Regions from separate parts of the Ensifer sp. ENS03 genome, predicted to be linked through region 1. Evidence: predicted binding sites of a transcription regulator. Region 1 holds the regulator's gene; the other holds the start of a gene.

Region 1 (3,636 bases):
TTTAACGATCTTGTTGTCGAGGGCAGGGCGGTCGGCAGTTTTGGCCGTCCCGTAGCAATTCCGAATCTCTCAACAAGGGCCGTGGCCGCGCAGGCGAATGACCGGTTCCTCGCGGTCTTCCGCTCTGTTGGGGTGCCCTCGAAAACTTTTCGGCAACCCATCAAACGCATAATGCGGTCTCGAATCAGGATGGGGACCGATGGCCAAAGCCACTACGAAACGTCGACGCCGCAGTTCGGGCCGAAGCACCAGCAAACAGGGCGGCATGGCGCCGTGGTATCTGGCCGCAGCGCTCACCCTTGGCGGCGTCATGGTCTACGACCATCGCGCCGAGTTGCGGCACTGGCCGGTGGTTTCGGATGTCATGGCCTTTGCATCGCGATCGGAAACGAAGCCGAAGCCTCAGCGCGCGGTTCCTGAAGCGCAGGAGCGCGTTGCGCAGCAGGCGGATAGGCACAAACCAAATCCGAAGCCCAACCCGGCGACGAAGGTTGTCCTGGCCGCCCCGGTGCCGTCGGTGAATGTCGGCGTCACGCCGCCAACCCCTCTCGTGCGGCCGAATGAAGAGGTGAAGACGGCATCCATCCGTACCGATCAGTTCTATTTTTGCGGCATTCGCAACGACAACTGCGTGATCGATGGCGCGACCTTCGTCTTCCATGGCGAGACGATCCGCGTCGCCGATGTCGATGCACCGCGAATCCGCCAGGCAAGCTGCGACAAGGAGCGTTCGCGCGGCTTCTACGCCAAGCAGCGCCTGCGCGAATTGCTGAATGCTGGCGACTTCAGGCTGATCTCGGCGGGAGGGCGATCAGATGCCAAGGCCGGCGAGAAACTGCGCCTGGTCACACGCGGTGACCAATCTCTTGGACGTGTACTCGTTTCCGAGGGGCTCGTGCGGCCGTGGGAAGGGCGCCCGACGCCCTGGTGCTGAGATCAGCTGGGAGACGATCGGCGGACATCGTCGATCGTTCTGTGGAAAGTATCCGTCCTGCAATTCGACGGCGCGTTTTTCAGAAAATGCCTCTTGCGGTTTTTCTGCAATCATTCTAAATCCGCGCCAACGCTTGGTTATCCGAGCTGTGAGGCCTCGTGGCGGAGTGGTGACGCAGAGGACTGCAAATCCTTGTACCCCGGTTCAATTCCGGGCGAGGCCTCCAATAATCTCACCTCGTTAAATTTGGTTTGGCGTTCTGCCTTAGGGCAGCGCGGTAAAATTCGCGACCCCACGTCCGCGCAAGCCACGTCTCCTATGCCTCCGTCGGATCTTATCGCTTCGGTGAATTCGGTAGAGGGGGAACGATGACTCCGCTGAGATCAACCGCATCGGTAGCGTCCGTCAACATTAAGAACGGAGGCAATGGCATCAATGAAAAAGAGACTGATCCTGACGGCGTTGGCGTGTTTTGCGGCGACCGCTATGGAGGCGCGCGCGGACGACCTGGTTTTCCAGCTGAAGAACAACACCGGCGCGGTACTGACGAATTTCTATACGTCGCCGGTCGGCGTCAATGAATGGGAAGACGATGTTTTCGGTCGGCAGGTCCTGAACCCCGGCGAGAGCATGGAGATCACCATATCCGACGGGCGGGACGTCTGCAAATACGACATGCGATTCGAATTCGAGGAAGGCTCGGCCCTCGATACGACCGAGGACACGCAGGATCTCTGCGAACTCGGCGAATACACGATCCACGAATAAGCGATCTGGATTTCAGGTCGCCTTAAATGGAAAGAGCCTCGCCACTTTCTGTGGCGAGGCTCTTTTGATTCGGCGTTCTGCCTGGAATTCAATGGTAGCGGCGGATCAGCCCGACGAGCTTGCCCTGGATCTTCACGCGATCCGGTCCGAAAATGCGCGTCTCGTAGGCGGGGTTGGCCGCTTCGAGTGCAATCGACGCGCCCTTGCGACGGAAGCGCTTCAGCGTCGCTTCCTCGTCGTCCACGAGCGCCACGATGATGTCGCCGGGATTGGCCGAGTTGCCGTTGCGGATGATCACCGTGTCGCCATCGAAGATGCCGGCCTCGATCATCGAATCGCCCTTTACTTCGAGGGCGTAATGCTCGCCGCTGCCGATCATGTCGAGCGGAACGGTAATGTCATGGGTGTTGTTCTGGATCGCCGAGATCGGCACGCCGGCAGCGATGCGCCCCATCACCGGGACGGAAACAGACGTGCTTTCGGCGACCGGCGCCGGCTTCGGCGTGGCAGGAGCGGCGGCCGGCGGCTTTCCGAGGCTGCCCTCGATCACGCTCGGCGAGAAGCCTCTGCGCGGCTGTTGCTGGCCGGCGGCGTAGGCTTCCGGAAGCTTGATGACTTCGAGCGCGCGCGCCCGGTTCGGCAACCGGCGAATGAACCCGCGCTCTTCGAGCGCCGTGATCAAACGGTGAATGCCGGACTTCGACGCCAGGTCGAGCGCGTCCTTCATTTCATCGAAAGACGGCGGTACGCCCGACTCCTTCATGCGTTCGTGGATGAACAGAAGCAATTCCTGTTGCTTGCGGGTCAGCATGGCACGTCGCTCCAGAGGCGTGAAACAAATCAAGAACAGACACTATCTGTTCCATATGTGTTCCGCAAGTGCCTAAAATTCCGTGAATTCAGGCAATTGGCTGCTTCTGTGGGGGGCGATTGGTCACTTTTGCGGGAGCGGGGCGGTTTTCGGCGACGGTTGCGTCCCAAAACAGCGCCGGGCAGGCCGGTCGCGCGCGTGATTCGAACGAATCGCGGCTCTCTTCGCGGAGAGACTTAAGTCGCTTGCGAGGCCGAGCAGGCGTCTTCGAACTCCTTCACCGTTTCGGCGCTGTTGTCTTCCGGAAGCACTGCGTCGGCCGCATCGGTCGCAACGGGCGTATCGCCGTCATAAACGAAGGACTGGATGTAGAACGCGAGCGCGCCCTTCCAAACATTGCGTCCATCGATCTGATGGCACGGCACGGCCCGTTCGAAATCGGTCTGGAGTTCATCCACCGTCGCGGCACTGAGCTTGACGTCAGGCATATTGGGCGATGCGACTATCGAAGCGAGAAGCAGGGCGGCAAGCACGGTGATCGTCCACTTGATGAAGGGGTGGGACTACGGGGTGGTAAACGATGTGAACCGCGCTTTCGTTCCGAAGTCCAGCAAGCATGGCGATCACTCTGCCTTGTTCAACAGCTCTTTGCCCGCAGGCTGTGGCTGATTTGCGCCAGCCGCTCCATCTCAACCTCGTCTCGGCCGTTCTTTATGGACCGGCGCGGAGAATGCATCGGAGCTGCCAGCTTTCGCATCGGGCCTGGGGCGCGCAAAAATCCCTGCGGGGAAGGGCCTTCACCGTCTCGACAGGCCTCTAAAAAAAGATAACTTTGCGTGGAAAGTGGGGTGGTTGCATGCATAGATTGTCGTTGGTGGTGCTCGGCCTGTTGCTCACGGCTGGAGCGGCGTCTGCTGAAGAAGGGCGTTCGAATATCTGGAAACGGATCAACGCCTGGACGGTGGGATCCGATCCTTCCCTGGGAGGCTCGTGTTACGCGGCGACGAGCTATGACGCCGGCGCTATCCTTCGTATCGGCTTTTATCCGCGGGGATCGACGAACCTGGCGTTTCTTTCGATCGGCAATGCCGAATGGAAATCCATCGAGCCGCAGCGGGAATAC
Region 2 (3,636 bases), on a different contig from region 1:
GGCGCCGCCCCGATCCTCGCCCAGACGATCCGCCGCAAGATCGAGACGCTGCTGCCGAAAAGCCTGAAGGCCTGGGCAGCGCTGGCCCAGTCTCTTCGTGGAGCGGTGAACCGCCGGATCGAACCCGGTCCCCGGCGCCGCCTCTTCTGGGAACGTTTTGCCGATCGCGTCTTTTCGACCATGGATACGCCGGAGGAGGGCGTAGGCGGGGTGCTTTTTGCTGATGCCGAAAGGCTCGCGGGAGCCCCCGCCATCGGTCACGTGACTTTGGTCGGCGCGGGACCGGGCGATGCCGAACTCCTGACGCTGAAGGCCGTGCGCGCGCTGCAAGCGGCCGATGTCATCCTTTTCGACGACCTCGTTTCTTCAGACGTGCTCGAACTCGCCCGGCGGGAGGCAAAGCGCATGCTCGTCGGAAAGCGCGGCGGCCGCGAAAGCTGCCGGCAGGAAGACATCAACGCCATGATGGTCAAGCTCGCCAAGGCTGGGAAACGCGTGGTGCGGCTGAAATCCGGCGACCCCATGGTTTTCGGCCGGGCCGGCGAGGAAATCGCCCATCTCGACCGCGAGAACATTTCCGTCGACGTTATCCCCGGCATCACTGCCGCAAGCGCCATGGCCTCCCGTCTCGGTCTGTCGCTGACCCATCGCGACTATGCCCAGTCGCTTCGGCTGGTGACCGGTCATTCCCGCCACGGCGGCCTGCCCGATGATGTCGACTGGGGAGGCATTGCCGATCCGCGCAGCACGGCGGTCTTTTACATGGGTGGCCGAACGGCGGGGCTGATTGCCGAAAAGCTTATCGGCGAAGGCCGTTCACCTGAAACACCGGCCGTGATCATGAGCGATGTCAGCCGTCCGACGGAACGCAGCTGGCGCGGCGCGCTCGCGACAATCCCCTTGGGCATAGCGGAGATCGGCTACGACAACCCGGTCCTCATCGCTGTCGGCGACGTGTTTTCGGCCCGAGACAAGCAGGCCGGATCGATCGAGTGCACTCTCGCAGGAGCATGCTGATGGGCATCTCCCTGGTGTTCATCGTTCTCGCCATCGGCCTCAGCTGGCCGCGTTTCAGGCTCATCTTCCTGGCTCAATCGAACGCTGCGCTGGCCGCAGCGCCCCTCACCATGGTTGCGAGTGCCGTGAACCTCTGCGCCATCGGCCTCGCTGTTGCAGAACACGGTCTGCTTTTCGGCGGATTGCTCATCGCCGGCGGTATGTTCTTCGCGAAAATAATGCAAGCCGTGCCTTCAACGCCGGGCATCTTGGCTTCAGCCCTGTGCCTTGCCGCCTACATCGAAATGACGATGACGGTCGTGGCGTGACGAGCTCAATGCTGCCCCTGAACAGACACCAGCGTCTGCTGACGCGCCAAGGGATATTCGAAGGCGTCGCCTCGTATCGACGTCCCGAATATCCCAAGGTCGCCACCGTAGGCTGGTTCTAAGCGCGCAGGCAGATCACGGCCATCTCCCAATTGAGGAATGAATGCCTGTACCGAACAAGTAAAGCCGCTGCCCCGCGGCCGACATCAGTCGACTGCCGTTTCCGATCCATCGCCGCTTTCGTCGAGTACGACCGTCTCGCCGAGCGGGGTCGCTGCAATTGACCTGATCTCTTGGGCGAGCGACGCCAGCTTGCGCGCAATCTCCTGCAATTCGGCGGTCGAGCCGGTGGCCTCGCAGGTATTTTCAACGCTCCGTTCGTCCATGTGCTCTTCCTCTTTCGAGTGGACGCAGGAGCGGAGCATATTTCTAATCTACTATATAAGGCCACAAGCCGTCGCGCGTTCTTCGTGCGGCGCACAGCCATAGGTATAGGCCGATCGATAAGCCGGCGATCACCCGCGACAGATCTCGATCCACGGCCGATTGGCCTTACCTGCAGCAATCAAGCCCATCGGCGATCTCGCAGGTCATCAAAACCTTGGAAGAGTGACATTCCGACGTTGCAGGAGGGAAAACTCGGCGACGTCAGGGTTTTCATCTGGATGCTAAATTGCTAGTTCTTTCTTTGTTCCTGCCCGTCTCTTGGATGCAAATCGATGCGGGCAGTGACTGAGTGCGACGAAAACGAACGGGAACGCATGAGCGCCGCCTATCTCGAAAAACTCAATGACCGCCAGCGTGAGGCGGTCGAGCACGGTATCGGCTTGCCGGAAGGACAGGTCGGCGGCCCGCTTCTCATCATCGCCGGTGCCGGCTCCGGCAAGACGAATACCCTCGCCCACCGCGTCGCGCATCTCATCGTCAACGGTGCCGATCCGCGCCGCATTCTGCTGATGACCTTTTCTCGACGCGCAGCAGCCGAGATGACCCGCCGGGTCGCGCGCATCTGCCGCCAGGTCCTTGGCGACAACGCTGCAGTCATGACGGACGCGCTCTCCTGGGCCGGCACCTTCCATGGCATCGGCGCCCGGATCCTGCGCATCTACGCCGAACAAATCGGTCTCGGCCCGGATTTTACGATCCACGACCGGGAGGACAGCGCCGATTTGATGAACCTCGTGCGCCACGAGCTCGGCTTCTCGAAGACGGAAAGCCGCTTCCCGACAAAGGGAACGTGCCTTTCGATCTATTCGCGCGTCGTGAACTCCGAAAGCTCGATTGGCGACGTATTGAAGTCGGCCTATCCCTGGGTCACCGGCTGGGACGAACAGCTCAAGGCGCTGTTTGCGGCCTACGTCGATGCCAAACAGGCGCAGAACGTGCTCGATTATGACGATCTCCTGCTCTACTGGGCGCAGATGGTTTCCGATCCGGAGCTTGCCGAAGATATCGGCGGACGCTTCGATCATGTTCTTGTCGACGAGTATCAGGACACCAACAGGCTGCAGGCGTCGATCCTGATGTCGCTCAGACCCGGCGGCCACGGATTGACGGTCGTTGGCGACGACGCCCAGTCGATCTATTCCTTCAGGGCTGCGACGGTTCGCAATATTCTCGATTTCCCGAACGCCTTTTCGCCCGAGCCTGCCGACGTCATCACCCTCGACCGGAACTACCGCTCGACGCAGCCGATCCTCGCCGCTGCGAACGGCGTGATCGGCCTGGCGCGGGAGCGATTTACCAAGAACCTCTGGACGGACAGGCAATCGGAGCAGCGCCCGTTGCTCGTCGCCGTCAAGGACGAAGCGGATCAGGCCGCCTACATCGTGGAGCAGGTTCTCGCTGGCCGCGAGATCGGTATCGCCTTGAAGCAGCAGGCGGTGCTTTTTCGCTCGTCCAATCACAGCGGAACGCTCGAAGTCGAACTCACCCGCCGCAACATTCCGTTCGTGAAATTCGGTGGCCTGAAGTTTCTCGACAGCGCCCATGTGAAGGACCTGCTCGCAGTCCTGCGTTTCGCGCAGAACCCGCGTGACCGCGTCGCAGGTTTCCGGTTGCTGCAGATGCTGCCCGGTATTGGCCCACAGACCGCTGGAAAGATCCTCGATGCGATCGCCGCCGATCCGGAACCGCTCGCGGCTCTTGCTGAGATCCCGCCTCCCGCCAAGACCGGCGAGAACTGGACCGGCTTCGTCGACCTGGTGTCCGGTCTGCGACGGGCCGAGCCTGGATGGCCGCAGGAGATTGGCGCTGCGCGCGCCTGGTATGAGCCCCATCTTGACCGGATCCATGAAGACGCCGACACGCG

What was found. Region 1 encodes LexA, which represses DNA repair genes until DNA is damaged. Its sites were predicted from a motif close to TGTTCNNNNTGTGTTCNG; they were not measured.
Region 2: the regulator LexA is predicted to act here: its motif matches at 2,004-2,021, upstream of IB263_RS13420 (ATP-dependent helicase).

What each region holds. Positions count from the first base shown of each region.
Region 1 covers NZ_JACVAV010000007.1:54,464-58,099, reverse strand. The annotation lists gene IB263_RS22455 (thermonuclease family protein) at 200-934, shown strand; tRNA gene IB263_RS22450 (tRNA-Cys) at 1,087-1,160, shown strand; gene IB263_RS22445 (hypothetical protein) at 1,361-1,702, shown strand; gene lexA (transcriptional repressor LexA) at 1,791-2,513, opposite strand; gene IB263_RS22435 (hypothetical protein) at 2,750-3,046, opposite strand; gene IB263_RS22430 (hypothetical protein) at 3,385-3,636, shown strand, end outside.
Region 2 covers NZ_JACVAV010000003.1:122,211-125,846, forward strand. The annotation lists gene cysG (siroheme synthase CysG) at 1-1,017, shown strand, start outside; gene IB263_RS13410 (hypothetical protein) at 1,011-1,325, shown strand; gene IB263_RS13415 (hypothetical protein) at 1,532-1,711, opposite strand; gene IB263_RS13420 (ATP-dependent helicase) at 2,087-3,636, shown strand, end outside.